DNA from 4 places in the Sedimenticola sp. genome. Region 2 is predicted to be linked to each of the others. Evidence: riboswitches for the same ligand, from Rfam matches in the RefSeq annotation. Region 2 holds a riboswitch; each other region holds the start of a gene.
What was found. A riboswitch is a leader RNA that binds a small molecule or an ion and turns the genes downstream of it on or off. The one in region 2 is predicted to bind cobalamin.
Positions count from the first base shown of each region.

Region 1 (4,212 bases), on a different contig from region 2:
GGACGATCCGGAGCTGAAGATCCTGCCGTCCCGCTGGAGTAAAAACGACGAGTCCATGGAACGCGATCCTTTTTTCTGGCTGGATAGCCGCAATACCCTGATCCTGGTGGACGAACTGGCCAGGGCGTTGATGGATGCGGACGGTGCCCGGGCGCATCTCTATAGACGGAACCGCGCCAACCTGTTGGCACGGGTGGCCGAACTTGACCGGCGTCTTGAATACGGGTATCGGGGATTGAAAAGTGGTATCGGCATGGCGTACTACGACACCCTGCAATACTTCGAGCAAGCTTATGCGTTGAAGATACGCGGCGTGTTGGCGCAGTCGCCACAGCAGTCGGTAGAGGCGATCAAACTGCTACAGAGTCACGCCAAACTGAAAGAGGGTTACTACGCCTGTTTGTTGACCGAGCGTGGTATGCCGATGCCGGAACTGCCGCTGCTGACCGAAGGGGTGGATATCAATATCGGCATTCTGGACAGTTTCGGCAGCGCTATGAAGGCGGGACCGGAACTCTATTTTGAACTGATGAAGAATAACACCGATACCATCAAAAGCTGTCTGCAGTACAGTGGTGATGCGGCTAAGTTGGCGGCCAAGGAGCAGTACGAACCCGAAGTGGCGAAGATCGGCGGGAAATTTATGCTGATCGACCAGGATGGAAAACTGGTCACGGAAAAGGATATGCAGGGTAAGTTCCAACTGATCTATTTCGGTTACACCTTCTGTCCCGATATCTGTCCCACCTCGTTGCAGGTGATGTCACTGGCGCTGGATATGCTGGGTGATCGGGCCGATCTGATCAAACCCTATTTCATTACCGTGGATCCGGAGCGGGACAACGCCAAGGTGATGAAAAATTATGTCCAATACTTTAATCAGCATTTGGTGGGTTTGACCGGCACCAAGGTGATGATTGAACGGGTGGCCAAGGAGTTCAAGGTGAAGTATGCCAAGGTGATAGAGCCGGGCAGTGATCCGAATCTCTACATCATGGATCACTCGGCCAGCGTCTACCTGATGGCACCCAATGGGGAGTTCATCACCAAATTTGCCCACGGTATCTCGGCGAAGCAGATGGTAGAGGCGCTGAACAGTTATCTGCCGAAGCAGAAAGCAGACTCCCGCTGATTCATGTCAGGGCAGGCCGTGGCGCCTGCCCGTTACCAACGCTTTCTGGAAATATAGGGCACCGTTCAGTTACTGCGCTCACGCCCCATGTTTTGCGTGCATCCAGGTTTCGATCAGGCGCCAGGAGATAGAGTCTCTTCTGGGCAAGCGAAATTGATCGTTTTCGGGCGAGTTGAGCAACTGGTCCCGATGAAACCAGCCGGCACTCTCCAGTTCGACACCGTCCACCTGAATCTCTTTGCTGGCCGCCTCGGCATAAAATCCGAGCATGATAGAGGAGGGAAAGGGCCAGGGTTGGGAAGAGTGGTAACGAATATTCGCTACCCGGATGCCGGCCTCTTCGCTCACTTCACGGGCTACGGCATCTTCCAGGCTCTCTCCCGGCTCGACAAAACCGGCCAGGGTGGAGTGCATGCCGGCCGGCCAGGCCGGTTGCCTGCCCAGCAGGCAGTAATCGCCATTGTGCACCAACATGATAACGGCCGGATCGATGCGCGGATGGTGCGCTTGCTGGCACTCTGGGTCACTACAGAGCCGCATGTTGCCGGCCCGGGTGGATAGGGTCGGACTGCCGCATACGCCACAATAACGGTGGTGCCGGTGCCAATAGGCCATGGCCCGGGCGTGGGCCAACAGGGCGCCAGTGTGCCGGTCCAGCAGGGGGCCAATGCTGCGAAGATCCTGGAAGCGTAGTTCGTCCTGGCCGGTCAACGCGGCATCCGGCTGCTCCAGCTGGGAAATGTCCAGCGCGAGCCAGATCAAACCTTGAGTGTCCCGACCAAGCAGGATCTGATCTTCGGCTAATTCCAGCAGCGCGCCGGCGGCATTGCCCGGATAAGAGACCGGAAGCGGGTCAGGGGTGACCAGGTGCTGATTGCGCCACACCGGCAGCAGTCGGCACTTTTCAGTGGTCAGCATCGACTGCAGCCAGTCGGGATCGTCGCGCAGGTGGTCCAGCCGATCAAACTCCCGGTTACTGTAATAGTTTGGTTTTTTCATCATTTGTCTAGCATGGACAATCTCACCGGCAAAAGCAAAACCGGAATGCTTCCGTTACCCAGAGTGGGGACCGGCCAAAAGCGGCGCCGCTTACCGTTCTGCCAGTCCCATCAGGTAACGGGGGTCGGCGGTCGGTAGCGACTGGCAGATCTTGGTAAAGTTCCGCAAATTGGGCAACCGTCTACCGCAGCAGAAGTGGTTGATCTGGCTCGGCTTGAGCCCGGTGCGGTTGGCCAGCTCCAGTTGTGAAATACGTGCCTGGTGGAGGCAACTGTTCAGGCGTAAGGCAAATGCCTCAGGATCGCTGTAGTGCATTGAGATACCTGCGAATTCGGTAGAAAGATCAGCGGGAAGATTGGGCAGAGCGATCGACGCGCTGGCCTGACTCAAGCTGATGATGGCGCAGGAAACGAAGGGTTGAACGGCCGTAAACGGTTGCCGAATGGTGTTTGGTTGTCATGTCATGTTCCTTTGGGACACCCCGCCCCAGTGAATAGCTGAAAGGTCGATGGCAGGTCTCCTGGCTCGCGGGTCTTGATTCAACTGTCGCCTTCCCGGATTGCTCCAGTGGCAAGATGACATGAACTCTCCGCTTACAGTTGCGGGGGCAGCCACGGCTTGGGTTTCCCCATCCCGTGTTCCCTTTTAATCCTATCGGCCGATGCCGTTCGGAACCATCGCGGTCATTCTAGCGATAGCCGGCCGATTGGTGCAAGGCGCAGTTATTCTTCCCCCCAAGGCGGCCCCTGTTCGGCAGGTTATCGGCAAAATAATTTTATTGAATGTTCTTCTTGGGATTGATCTGGTAAATTCACTGGCAGCGCACCTTGGGTGTGCAGATAAAAGAGGCCGTTTTTAAGGTCCATCATCATCTTGGGAGGATTTCATGCGAACTGTTCATCTTGCAGCGTTGCTGCTGTCACTGTTGTTAGCCAGTTTTTCACTTACTGCCCAGGAATCGGACCGGGTCCGGCCTTTTGTCCTGGCTGAGGTAGCCCATACCCCGTTGGATGCCAAACGGCAGTCCGTCAAGACGGCATTGGCACAAGCGGGTTTTTCCATCGCCGGTGAATACACGCCTTACTCCGGTTCTCATATCCTGGTTATCACCGATGAGACGTTGCGCAAGAAGGCCGCGGCTTCGGCCATGGGTGGCTATGGTGCGGCACTCCGGGTTTCCCTGACGGAGCAGAATGGGGCGGTACAAGTGAGCTATACCGATCCGCAATGGATGGGCAATGTCTATCGCATGGCGGGTGATTTCACCGCGCTGAGCAGTCGCCTTCAAAGTGCTCTGGGGCGGCAATCGGCGTTCGGTTCCGGTGGCGGTCGTACCGTGGACAACCTACGGGAATATCACTATATGATGTTCATGCCCTATTTTGACGATCAGGTGGAGCTGGCCAGTTACGACTCTCATCAGGCGGCACTGGACGCTGTCGAGGCGGGCCTCGCCGCCGGTAAGGGCGGGGTGAGCAAAATCTCACGGGTGGATGTGATCGGTAAAGACGAGTCGTTGTTCAATGTGGCGATCAAGGAGGGGGCCGGGGCGGATGCGCCGGTGATGAAGATCATCGATCAGGCCGAGATGCGACATACCGCCCACTTGCCGTATGACTTGCTGGTTTCCGGTAACAAGGTCTATATGTTGCACGGCAAGTTCCGTATTGCCCAGAGCTTCCCGGATCTGACGATGTCCACCTTTATGAAGATATCGGATGCACCGGATGCCATCGAACAGTCGCTGAAGATGGCGGTGAGCGGTCAATAGCATCATCACCAGGCTGGGTACGGTGATCGACACGACACCGTGCCCGGTTTGAGCGGCTTGCTGCTATCGAGTTGTGATCCGCCTGTCGGCTCAGCCTGCGTCGGCTATCAGTACGGCCCGTAACGGCGCCGGATATCCCTCGATGGTTCGGCTGCTGTCGTTCGGGTCGAGATAGTCGGCCAGTGATTCAAAACGCATCCAATCGGTAGAGCGTTGCTCGGTGGTGGTGGTGGGTGTTACGTCCACGACCCGGACATGGTGAAAGCCGCAGCGCGTTAGCCAGCCCGCCAGCGTGTCGGGTGTGGGAATG
Region 1 is NZ_JBNKFS010000028.1:27,804-32,015, reverse strand. Features, by position in the region: gene ACQY5R_RS16300 (metal ABC transporter solute-binding protein, Zn/Mn family) at 1-1,132, shown strand, start outside; gene nudC (NAD(+) diphosphatase) at 1,211-2,134, opposite strand; gene ACQY5R_RS16290 (helix-turn-helix domain-containing protein) at 2,222-2,446, opposite strand; cobalamin riboswitch at 2,625-2,825, opposite strand; gene ACQY5R_RS16285 (hypothetical protein) at 3,018-3,902, shown strand; gene cmoB (tRNA 5-methoxyuridine(34)/uridine 5-oxyacetic acid(34) synthase CmoB) at 3,993-4,212, opposite strand, start outside.
Region 1: another riboswitch for cobalamin. It lies ahead of ACQY5R_RS16290 (helix-turn-helix domain-containing protein); the one in region 2 lies ahead of bluB (5,6-dimethylbenzimidazole synthase).

Region 2 (4,212 bases):
TTCCCGCATAGGGCAGCTCCAACCTAAACAGGTGACGAAGGGGGATTCCCAACACCTGACCGATCAAGATGCGATTCACGCCGCCATGGGCCACGATCAACAGATGCCGACCGGCTGAGGTGGCCTGGATATCTTGCCAGGCGGACACCACACGGGATTGAAATTGCATCATCGGCTCCCCTCCCGGCGGAGGACAATCGATAGGGTTGTTCCAGAACTTCGTGAGCGATTGGGGAGACACCTTAAACAGCACCTCAGGTGAGCAGCCTTCCCAATCGCCAAAGCCGATCTCCCGAAGTCGCTCATCACGTTCCATGGGGATATCCAGTTTTTCACTTAACTCCTCGGCGAACTCCGCACAACGTAATAGCGGAGAAGAGCGAATACAATCCCAAGTAGCGTGGTCGGTGGTCGCCTGACGCATCTGCTGCCAACCCCGATCACTCAAGCGGTCATCACGCCAACCGCGAAACAAAACTCCGCCCTCAGGCTCTCCGTGACGTATTAGATCAATCGTGGTCACGGCGTCCGTATTCGACACATTCACCCCTCTGCCACACCTGAATCGGCGAAGGTTGCCATGCCGTTATGCAGATCACAGGCCACTCGCAGCAAAGGTAAAGCAGTTGCAGCGCCACTGCCTTCTCCCAGGCGCATCCCAAGATTCAGTAAGGGCTTGGCATCCAGCGACTGCAACATAGCCTGATGGCCCGGCTCGGCAGATTGATGAGAGAATAGTAACCACTGCCGCACATCGGGCTGACAGCGCACCGCCACCAATGCCGCCGCCGTAGTGATATAGCCATCAATCAGGACGGGGATGCCCAGTTGCGCACAGCTAATATAGGCTCCGGCAAGCGCCGCAATTTCAAAGCCGCCTAAGCAGCGCAACGCTTCCAACGGCTGGTGGGTCAAATCGTCATAACGGGATATAGCCTCTCTCAGCAACGCAGCCTTGTGCGCAACGCCTTGACGATCGAGTCCCGTTCCCGGTCCGGCCAACTTTTCGGGGTCACACGGAAGCAGTACACAGCCCAGAGCCGCCGCAGGTGTGGTGTTTCCGATACCCATGTCACCGCCGATAAACAGTTCAGCCCCTTGCTCTTTGGCCCTGAGGGCGGCCGCCCGCCCGGCATTGAGGGCGATGGCTAGTTGCTCCGGGGACATGGCGTCTTCATATTGCAGATTCGCCGTACCGGCACCCGCGCGATGACTGATCACACCGGGTAGATCAGCCGGTTCAACCACCGTGCCCACATCCACCACTTCAAGTACCGCGCCCAGGGAGTTTGACAGTACGCTGATCGCCGCCCCACCCGCCGAGAAATTGGCCACCATCTGTACCGTCACCTCTTGAGGAAAGGCGGAGACACCGGATGCGGCTACGCCGTGATCAGCGGCAAAGACCGTAATTTGAACCTTATCCACCCGCGGTGCTTCACTGCCCTGCAAAGCAGCCAATTGAATCGCCAAGGTTTCCAGCATGCCCAAGGAGCCGGCCGGCTTGGTCAATTGACCCTGCCTCTGCGTCGCCTGTGATGCGACGGTTTGATCCGGTAATAGCACCGAGTGAGTAAGCCAGTCTGTGTTCAAATCTGTTCCCCTTTTAATGTCAGTGGCAAACCCGCCACGGTTAATATTACCCGGTCACATAGCTGGGCCAGCTGTTGATGTAGCCAGCCGGACTCATCCTGAAAACGTCGGGATATTTCACCCATGGGTACAATACCCATACCGACTTCATTGCCGACCAGAATTAGATTGCCCGGCAGTTCAGGCAGGAGGCGGATCAATGCCGCCGTCTGTGCCCGGAAATGTCGTCCCTCTTCCATCAGTAAGATATTGGAGAGCCAGAGTGTCAGGCAATCTACAATCAGAAACCGTCCCGCCCCGCAGTGCTGACTGAGCGCCCCTGAAAGATTCACCGGTTCTTCAATGGTCAGCCAGGTTTCGGGTCTTCTGTCACGGTGTACTCGGATACGCTGATCCATCTCTATGTCGCTCTCCGCCAAAGCCGCGGTGGCGATATAGATCACTTCCTCACCCGACTCTTTTGCCAGCCGTTCCGCCAGAGAACTTTTACCGGACCGGGCTCCCCCGAGAATCAACTGTTTCACGTCGTGAACACCTATCGAATCAAAAGGCGCTCATTATGGAGGCCAAATAATCAGAGGTAAACTTTCTCGCTAAAACCTGTAAACTTAGCCGTTCAACATCTCTTCAGGTGCCCCGCCTTCGCGGCAGGGAGAATCGGGAAAGCGGTGTAATTCCGCTACGTGCCCAACGCTGTGATGGGGATTTCATGAGTGGATGACGTCCATAGAGGCCGTTGTCAGCCACTGGACTCAGGTCCGGGAAGGTGCCCATGAAAGATGATCCAGAGTCAGAAGACCGGCCTGAAGAAACTCAGCGATGGATACCTGGTCACGTATCCTCGATTTTCCAAGCAAGGGGAATATTATGGAAAATCAATCTGTTACACATCAACCAGAACTCGCGTTCGATGATAGCGAACGTAACGCACTGTATAAAGCGATCTACTCTCGCCGGGATGTCCGGGGACAATTCAAGCCTGATCCCATCCCGGATGACGTGCTGGCGCGCCTGTTACAGGCAGCCCATCATGCGCCGTCCGTCGGTTTCATGCAGCCGTGGAATTTCCTCCTGATACGCTCCCCGGAAATTAAACAGCAAGTTCACCAGTTGTTCCTGTCTGCGAACCGGGAAGCCGAGACGATGTTCGAGACGCCAGAGAAGCGACAGCTCTACAGTACCCTCAAACTGGAAGGCATTCTGGAGTCCCCGATTAATTTGGTTATTACTTGCGACCGGGAACGTGCGGGGCCCGTCGTCATCGGGCGGACCCACGATATGGCGATGGACATCTATAGCAGTGTCTGTGCCGTACAAAATCTCTGGCTTGCCGCACGCAGTGAGGGCGTGGGCGTGGGTTGGGTCAGCATCTTTGATCGGATGAAACTGAAAAAATTGCTCAATCTTCCGGCGCAGGTTACCCCGGTCGCCTACCTCTGCATCGGCTACGTAGCGCATTTTTTCGCCGAACCTGAATTGAAGAGTGCCGGCTGGCGCGATCGACTGCCCCTTAAAGACCTGGTCTACTTTGACCATTGGGAGAACAGCCACCCTGAAGAAGGGTGCACACTGTTATCTGTGCTGGAATCGACACCCTATTAATCTTAATCTCGGGGAGGGGCCTCTCCCTCTCCGTCAGTCAACTCCATCCCATCTCACTCATTATCAACCCTTGATATAGAGCAGGTTTTTACCCCCTATAGGGACTGTTAATGGACCCGGATTCGGATATACTCTTGATTGCTTTTATTAATCCGGCTATTTGAGTAATTTATCTTGCAACACCAAATGCAGTGCGATTCTGTTGTTCCATTTGCCTTACTGTCAGGACCGTCAAACTAGGGATTAATGCCACTCATTGTCATTAACCCGGACGGTTGTTTTTTTATGTTGAATAAAAAAAACGAGGGGAGAGATGAGTTTAAGTCACTTACTACCGCCACTATTGGGGATACTGGGCCTGTTTGCGGCCTTTAAAATTTATAAGCTGGTCATGCTTTACGAGACCGGTAATGAAAAAGTCACCAAAATTGCCGAAGCGATACATGAAGGCGCCATGGTCTTCATGAGACGTGAATACAAGATGCTGGGGACATTCTCAGCCGTCCTGGTCATCCTTCTGCTGTTTATGTTGGGCGTAAAAACCGCCTTTGCATTTGTCGTGGGTGCCAGTGCTTCTGCGCTTGCCGGCTATATTGGTATGTTTTCCGCCACTCAGGCCAATGTGAGAACCACTACGGCGGCACATGAAAAAGGTGCTTCTGAAGCCCTGTCCATCGCCTTCTTCGGTGGGTCTATTATGGGACTGTCGGTCGCCTCATTGGGTCTGATCGGCCTCGGCACCCTGTATCTCTTCTTTGGTGGCGATCCTGAGACGGCTCACGCCATACACGGTTTCGGCATGGGCGCCTCTACCGTTGCCCTCTTCTCGCGTGTCGGTGGTGGCATCTTCACCAAATCGGCCGATGTGGGCGCTGACTTGGTCGGCAAGATCGAAGCCGGGATTCCGGAGGATGACCCTCGTAACCCGGGAGTTATCGCCGATAACGTCGGGGACAACGTAGGGGACGTCGCAGGCATGGGGTCGGATATCTTCGAGTCTTACTGCGGAGCCATGAT
Region 2 is NZ_JBNKFS010000004.1:97,826-102,037, forward strand. Features, by position in the region: gene ACQY5R_RS03820 (histidine phosphatase family protein) at 1-541, opposite strand, end outside; gene cobT (nicotinate-nucleotide--dimethylbenzimidazole phosphoribosyltransferase) at 544-1,593, opposite strand; gene cobU (bifunctional adenosylcobinamide kinase/adenosylcobinamide-phosphate guanylyltransferase) at 1,590-2,117, opposite strand; cobalamin riboswitch at 2,206-2,414, shown strand; gene bluB (5,6-dimethylbenzimidazole synthase) at 2,461-3,195, shown strand; gene ACQY5R_RS03840 (sodium-translocating pyrophosphatase) at 3,509-4,212, shown strand, end outside.

Region 3 (4,212 bases), on a different contig from region 2:
CTTGCTTGAACGATTACCGGTAAAGGCGCGGGATAGGGAGTCATTGCCGGAGATGGCCATCGGAATCTATGACTGGGCGGTGGTGGTGGATCACCTGGAGCAGCGCAGTTGGTTGGCCGGTAGCGGGTTTGACCCGCGTACAAGGCTACAGTGGACGCAATTGGAGGAGCGTTTCAGCCGTCCCGGTACCCACACGAAAACGGCTCCCTTCAAGGTGACAGGGACCCTCTCATCCAATATGACCCGGCAGCAGTATGCGGACGCCTTTCGGCAGGTACAGCGCTATATATTGGAAGGGGACTGCTATCAGGTGAATTTGGCGCAAGGTTTTTCCGTCACGACCGAGGGCGATCCCTGGCAGGCGTACCAGCAGTTGCGGAGGCTCAATCCGGCACCGTTTTCGGCCTATCTCAACACGCCGGCGGTGCAGGTGCTCTGCTCATCACCGGAGCGGTTCCTCAAGGTCAGGAACGGTTTGGTGGAGACCCGGCCGATCAAGGGGACAGTGCCGCGCGGTGCGGACCCCGGGGAGGATCTGTTGCTGCGGAAGCGGCTACAGGAGAGTAGCAAGGATCGGGCGGAAAACCTGATGATTGTGGATCTGTTGCGAAATGATCTGAGTAAATCCAGTGCCCTGGGCAGTGTCGAGGTTAGCCAACTTTTCGGTTTGGAGAGCTATGCTACGGTGCATCATCTGGTCTCCGTTATTAACAGTCGGCTGGCATCGAATCGGGATACGCTGGATCTGCTGCGGGGCTGTTTCCCTGGTGGCTCCATCACCGGAACGCCGAAATTGCGGGCGATGGAGATCATTGAACAGTTGGAGCCGGAGCGGCGCGGTGTCTATTGCGGCTCGATCGGCTATATCGGATTCGACGGCCAAATGGACACCAATATCGCTATACGCACGCTGGTGCATATTGATGGTAGGATGCGCTTTTGGGCAGGTGGTGGTCTGGTAGCAGACTCGGAAATGGAAGCCGAGTATCAGGAAACCTTTCACAAGGCAAAGGCGATGCTCCAGCTATTGCAACCTGACCATTCACTCCCTGGACGCGCCCAAGATGCGGCTTTCCAGGACTTGATAAACGGTTGAATTGAAGAAACTCATGTCAGCGCGCATGGTCAGTGTGTTTCTGTCACTACTGGCCCACGGAACAGTTTTTTTCTATTTGGGTAGCGTTACGTTGCAAGAGCGGTCGGAAGCGGCCGCTCCGGGCAAGGGCGTGAAGGTTGCCGTTGTGCGTGGCAAAAACAGCTTACCGAATGTGCCGGAGCCGCCCTCGACTGAAGTGAGCGTATCACCACAAAAGCCGACTGTTCGGGTGGCGGGGCCGTTGACGCCGAAAGCGATCGAACCCGTACCGCCGCCCAGACAGCCGAGGCTGCCCCGGACGTCACCTGCCACTCAAGCACCCAGCGCATCCGGTCGTGTAGAAAAGCAACCGCCGGCGGCCGCTTCCTCCGTGCAGCAGAAGCAGCCCCTGCCGCCGACAACGCAAGACATAGCGGAATCGGCGAAACAGGCCGATTCGCCCCTTGAGGCAGTGTCGGAGCTGTCGCAGACCGGTTCCTCCGGTCCTGCGCTGGCCACAGACTCACACCGCTCTGATATCGCGTCAAAGCAGCGGGAAGGGGAGCTGAATCAGATTGAACAGTCTTACATGGATGATTTGGTGGCTGCCATAGAAAGGCACAAACGCTACCCGTTGCGGGCGCGCAAAAAGGGTTATGAGGGTGAGGTCAGGGTGCTGTTCACTGTGCTTAAGGACGGTACCATCGCCAACGTAGAGATCGTCAGCAGTTCCCACTGGTCGATTCTGGACCGGGCCGCTTCCCGGGCGGTTTTGGATCTGGGGCGTTTTAAGCGGATTCCCCCCCAACTGGGCCGCGATCAGTGGGAGTTTCAATTACCTATCCGTTTTGCCATGAATTGACGGCTGGATGGAAAACAGCGCCCAAAACAGCGAATACCTGCATGGCCGAATATTCTATGGGGAGTAAATTCCCTTGTGGATTTTTCAACTTGGCTTAAAATAGCCGCCTCTGAAAGGTGCCCGTTAAGGGTTAATAGGGAACAAGGTGAGCCTGATCCAGGCAACTCCTCGACTGTCCTCGCAACTGTAAGCAAGTAATCCGGTTTCACGAAGCCACTGATCCAACGATTGGGAAGGCGACATCGGGTGTCGATCTGCAAGTCAGGAAACCTGCCTTTCATGCGTCGCATTTCTACCGAACGGGGTATTCAGTAGAGCGGTCTTCCGTTAGCTGACGCATTCAGGCAGGTCGGAAATACCTGTACTTGTATGCAGTCCCGCTGTTGAGATTCGTGAGATCTTCTCGGCATTCGCAAGTCTCTCTTTTCCGCCCTGCATTTGTTCCAAATGCACTCCCTCTGTGGAGTAACGGAGAGACCCAACAATGATCCGCAATAAACCGTATCCATCGATAATTCTATCCAGCCTCGCCCTGGCGCTGCCGCTGGGGGCGACCCATGCCGCCACATCACTTGACAGGGTGAACGTAACCGCCAATCGGATGGCTCAGAGCATCGATGAGACGTTGGCCGCTGTCACCGTGATAACCCATGAAGATATTCTGCACAGCCAAGCCAAAGATCTCACCCAACTGCTCGATGGCTCACAGGGACTCACCATCAGCAGCAATGGCGGACTGGGCAAGGCAACCGGTATCCGCCTACGTGGTACCGACTCGAAACAGGTGTTGATATTGATTGACGGTGTACGTGTCGGTTCCGCCACCCTGGGCCTGACAGCGATTCAAGATATACCGTTGGCACAGGTCGAGCGTATCGAGATCGTCCGGGGGCCGCGCTCCCAACTCTATGGCGCTGATGCTATGGGAGGGGTGATCCAGATATTTACTAAAAAGGGGGCAAGCGGTGGGCAGATCAATGCCGAGGCGGAATATGGCTCACACAATACCCGAAGGGTGGCACTGGGGGTCAACGGTAGTCAGGGTAACCTGGATTACGGTATCGATTTGGCCGATCTTGAAACGGATGGTTTTACGGCGTTGAAAAACAATAATCCGGATAAGGACGGTTATCAGAATCGTTCCATCTCCGGTCACCTCGGCTACCGTTTTGAGAACGGTCTTAAGCTCAGCTTTAGCGCATTACAGGCAAAGGGCGAGAATGAATACGACAGCGCCTGGGGCGCCAGCAATTTATACGATACCGACTTCCTGCAACGGGCGGTGAATGGCAAGCTGGAGTACTCACCCACCGAAGCCTGGGATATGTCATTCATACTCGGCGAAAGTCGGGATGAGACAACCAACTTCGTCAACAGCGGTTTCAGCTCCTTCTTCAATACCAAACGGAGCCAGATCGCCTGGCAAAACGATGTGGCGCTCAGCGAAGAGAGTATCCTCACCGTTGGCGTTGATTTTTTGCGGGATCAGGTCGAAGGCACCAGTGCCTACAGTGTCAATCAGCGCGACAATAAGGCGCTGTTTGTCCAGTATCAGACGGCATTCGGCGAGAACGATCTGGTGATTGGATTACGCCACGATGACAATGAAGCATTTGGCAGTGCCAACACAGGCAATATCGCCTGGGGAAGGGCCTTAACCGAGACGATACGGTTGGTGGCTTCCTATGGTACCGGCTTTCGTGCGCCGACCTTTAATGACCTCTACTATGTGGATCCATGGGGTTCGAGCGGCAATCCGAATTTGACGCCGGAAGAGTCGGAGAGCGTCGAGTTGTCGCTCAGGGGTAAACCTGCGTGGGGTGAGTGGAACGTCAATCTCTTCCGCACCGATATCGACGGCTTGATTGAGTGGGTTGAGATCAGCCCGTTCGTGTATCAGCCGCAAAATGTCAGTCAGGCGAGGATTGACGGTTTGGAGGCCGGTGTCAGCACCGAGCTGGCAGGTTGGCAGGTTAGCGGCAGTCTGACCCTGCTCGATCCGCGTAATCGTGCCACGGATAAGCTGCTGACCGACCGCAATGAGCGGGCCGTTCGGGTGGATATCGACCGGGCCTTCGGCAACACCGAATTGGGCGCCACCTGGAAGGCACGCAGCCACAGTTACAGCAATACCACCAATACCCTCAGGACGGACGGCTTTGGGGTAGTGGATCTCAGGGTGGCTCACCACTTGACCCGGGATTGGACGCTGCGCGGACAGGTCCGTAACCTGTTTGACCGGGACTATGAGACGATTCGCACCTATAACACTGGC
Region 3 is NZ_JBNKFS010000007.1:52,542-56,753, forward strand. Features, by position in the region: gene pabB (aminodeoxychorismate synthase component I) at 1-1,096, shown strand, start outside; gene ACQY5R_RS06615 (energy transducer TonB) at 1,110-1,937, shown strand; cobalamin riboswitch at 2,035-2,229, shown strand; gene ACQY5R_RS06620 (TonB-dependent receptor domain-containing protein) at 2,422-4,212, shown strand, end outside.
Region 3: another riboswitch for cobalamin. It lies ahead of ACQY5R_RS06620 (TonB-dependent receptor domain-containing protein); the one in region 2 lies ahead of bluB (5,6-dimethylbenzimidazole synthase).

Region 4 (4,212 bases), on a different contig from region 2:
AGGTGGAGAGCCCCACCGCCTTGCCCAATTCGACATAGGAAATACGGCCGTCGACCTGCAAGGTGCGCAAGATGCGTCGGTCTATGCGGTCCAGCAATCTTGCCTGTGATTTTTTGGCTATGCTCATAATATTTATTGCCATCAGTGAATATGCCAGCAAATTTTAGCGTAAAATAGTAAACAAAACGAAAAAATGCCGAGAGAAATAGTCTAAATTCTTAATACTGTTTGTTGACGACAACGATTACTACCAACCGTCCAACCTCTAGTCTGGAGAGAACCTATGCTCATCGGTGTACCCAAAGAGATCAAAAATAACGAATACCGGGTCGGCCTCACCCCTGCCAGCGTCAGTGAACTGATTCATCATGGACATCAAGTCATGGTGGAGACCCAGGCGGGTGTCGGTATCGGTTTTGACGATTCCGCCTACCAGGCGGTGGGGGCCGAGATCGTTGCTGCGGCTGAGACCATTTTCGAACGGGCCGAGATGGTGGTGAAGGTCAAAGAGCCGCAACCGAACGAATGCCGCATGTTGCGTGAGGGACAGCTGCTGTTTACCTATCTGCATCTGGCTCCCGATCCTACCCAGACCGAGCTGTTGGTCGCCTCCGGTGTCACCGCTATTGCTTATGAAACCGTCACGGATAAGCGCGGCGGCTTGCCGCTGCTGGTGCCGATGTCGGAAGTGGCCGGGCGCATGTCGATCCAGGCGGGTGCCATGTGTCTGGAAAAATCCCACGGCGGGGCGGGTCTGTTGCTGGGTGGCGTGCCGGGTGTGGCGCCGGCCAATGTGGTGGTGATCGGCGGCGGTGTGGTCGGTACCAACGCCATCCGTATGGCGATGGGTCTGGAAGCGCATGTCACGGTACTCGATCGCTCCATCGAACGCCTGGCGGAGCTGGATCTGCAGTTTGGCGGCCGACTCAACACCATCTACTCCACCAAGGAGGCGCTGGAGCAGTATGTGCTGGATGCCGATCTGGTGGTGGGGGCGGTACTGGTGCCTGGGGCTGCCGCTCCTAAACTGGTTACCCGTGAAATGCTCGGCCGGATGAAGCCGGGCTCGGTGTTGGTGGATGTGGCGATCGACCAGGGCGGCTGTTTTGAAACGTCCCACGCCACCACCCATGCCGATCCCACCTATATCGTGGATAACATTGTCCATTACTGTGTCGCCAACATGCCAGGCGCCGTTGCCCGGACCTCCACCTTTGCCCTGAACAACGCCACGCTACCGTTTGCCCTGGCGCTGGCTGATAAGGGTTTCCCCAAGGCGCTGGCGGATGATCCCTGCTTGCTGGCCGGATTGAATGTGCACAAGGGTCGGGTGACCTACGAAGCGGTGGCCCACGATCTGGGTTACGATTATTTGCCGGCCGCCGAGGCGTTGTCACGCTGACACGGTTCACCGATTCATTGGCAGAGGGGCGGGGTCGCGCAGGATGCAGGACCCCGTTCTATTTTGTCGTTCTGGATGAATCGGCAATCGGTAGCATGGAGCGAGCTATCTTACCTATATCGATTGTCCCTCATGCGGTAACCGGATAGTTGCAATAAACCGTGCCTTGAGGGCGGTTTGTTGACACCCCAACGGCTTTGCTATAGCTTCCTTTGATCTGCTTCAGGTGTCCCGCGGGTATCCGCCCACGGGATGAAACGGGAAGCCGGTGCGTTCCTGACCCAGTCAGATTATGAACAAGTCCGGCGCTGCCCCCGCAACGGTAAGCGAGTTACGACGGATCACACGGCCACTGCGTCTCGACGTGGGAAGGCGGTCCGTCCGGTAGTCCTACCACTCGCCAGCCCGGAGACCGGCCTGAGCAGGAAAGTTGACATTGCGGAGGGCGATGCGGCGACTGCAGCGGGTTTTCCGCTCTGTTCGTTTATCTTCTCCTCTGTCGTGTCGTTCTGCCACTGTTTGGCGCACGGGTCGGTGCGTCCGAGGAAAAAATATGAACAGATTGACCCTTTCCAACAACAACCAACTGCTTATCGGTATGGTCCTGGTGCTGCTTATCATCGCCACTCGCGGTCACCATTTCGCTACCTTACAAAACCTGCCCGGTGCCACCTGGGCCTGTTTCTTTCTTGCCGGTGTCTACCTGCGTCCTGTCTGGGTACTGCCCGGGCTGTTCGCACTTGCCGGGTTGCTGGATTACGCCGCGATCACCTGGGGGGGCGTCAACGCCTTCTGTGTGACGCCGGCCTATCTGCTTCTGCTACCTGCCTATGGCGCGCTCTGGACAGCCGGGCGCTGGTATGCCGGCCGCCACCGCTTTGCCTGGTGTACCCTGTTGCCGCTGATCGGCGCGGCACTGGTTGGGGCGACGGTTTGTGAGCTGTTTTCCAGCGGCGGGTTCTACTTCTTTTCCGGACGCTTTGCGGAACCGACCCTGACGGAATTCGGCGTGCGACTGCTGCGTTATTTCCCGGCTTACCTGCAATCGCTGGCCTTCTATCTGGGCGTCGCCGCTGTCGTGCACCTGCTGTTCGGTTTGGTGCGCGGAGCGCCGTCATCCCATCATCTGGACGCAGGATAAACATATGAGTGAGTCGGATAAATCGTCGCGTCACCGCCAACGCATGCAACGCAAAAAGACGGTGGTGGATAGCGCCATCGCCCAAGCGGATCAGGACAAGGGGCTGTTGCTGGTCCTCACCGGTAACGGCAAAGGCAAATCCAGTTCCGCCTTCGGCATGCTGGCGCGCGCCTTGGGACACGGTATGCAGGTCGGTGTGGCGCAGTTTGTCAAAGGGCGTAGTGATACCGGGGAAGAGGGCTTCTTCAGCCGTCAGCCCGGCGTGACCTGGCATGTACTGGGTGAGGGGTTTACCTGGGAGACGCAGAATCTCGAACAGGATATCGCCACCGCACAACGCGGCTGGGAGACAGTACGGACGCTGTTACGGGATCCGGCCATCGGGCTGGTGGTGCTGGATGAACTCACCTATCCGCTCAAGTATGGTTGGTTGGAGCTGTCAACCGTCCTGGATGATCTGGTGGCGCGCCCACCGATGCAGCATGTGGTGATCACCGGCCGGGGGGCGCCCGACGCGTTGTGTGAAGCGGCCGATACGGTCACCGGACTGACCGATATCAAACACGCTTTCCGGGCCGGCATCCGGGCGCAGCCGGGAGTCGATTGGTGAGCGTGCGGCGCTGTCCCGCACTGTTCATTACGGCGCCCGCATCCGGGCAGGGCAAGACCACGGTTACGGCGGCGCTGGCGCGGTTGTACCGCGACCGGGGACTGCGTGTGCGGGTGTTCAAAACCGGCCCCGATTTTCTCGACCCGATGATCCTGCAGCGGGCCTCGGGTCATCCGGTGTATCAGCTCGATCTCTGGATGGGGGGCGAAGCCCATTGCCGACAACTACTGTACGAGGCGGCGGGGTCAGCCGATCTGATCCTGATCGAAGGGGTGATGGGGCTGTTCGACGGCAACCCCTGCAGCGCCGATCTGGCCGCACTGTTCGGTATCCCGGTGTTGGCAGTGATCGACGGCAGCGCCATGGCGCAGACCTTTGGTGCGATCGTGCACGGTTTGCAGCATTACCGACCGGGGTTGGCTTTTGCCGGGGTATTGGCCAACCGGGTGGCGGGCGAAGGCCATTACCGGATGCTCAGAGAGAGTCTGCCGGGCGGAGTGACCGCTTACGGTTGGCTGGCGCGGGAGGCGGAGATCGCGCTGCCGGAGCGCCATCTGGGCCTGCTGCAGGCGGATGAGATCGGTGATCTGGACGCGCGCATTGCGCGCTCCGCGCAAGCGCTGAAGCAGGTTACTCATGACCTGCCGCAACCGGTCCGGTTTACCGCCACGCAAACCGAAGCCTTGCCGCCGTTGCTGGCCGGTGTGCGTATCGCGTTGGCAGACGATGCTGCATTCACCTTTTTGTACCGGGCCAATCTTGAACTGCTGCAAGCGCTGGGCGCCAGGTTACTTCCGTTTTCGCCGCTGGCCGATCATACGCTGCCTGCGGCCGATGCGCTCTACCTGCCGGGTGGTTATCCAGAGCTGCACCTCGACCGGTTGGCAGCCAACCACGCCATGAAGCAGGCGATAAGCGCGCACCATGCCGCCGGCAGGCCGCTGCTGGCCGAGTGTGGCGGCATGCTCTACCTGTTGGAGTCGTTGACCGATCTGCAGGGCCACTGCGCCGATCTGGTCGGCCTGTTGCCGGGTCGATCGGTGATGCAGTCGCGATTGG
Region 4 is NZ_JBNKFS010000009.1:11,560-15,771, forward strand. Features, by position in the region: gene lrp (leucine-responsive transcriptional regulator Lrp) at 1-127, opposite strand, end outside; gene ald (alanine dehydrogenase) at 284-1,402, shown strand; cobalamin riboswitch at 1,610-1,837, shown strand; gene ACQY5R_RS07935 (hypothetical protein) at 1,956-2,543, shown strand; gene cobO (cob(I)yrinic acid a,c-diamide adenosyltransferase) at 2,548-3,153, shown strand; gene ACQY5R_RS07945 (cobyrinate a,c-diamide synthase) at 3,156-4,212, shown strand, end outside.
Region 4: another riboswitch for cobalamin. It lies ahead of ACQY5R_RS07935 (hypothetical protein); the one in region 2 lies ahead of bluB (5,6-dimethylbenzimidazole synthase).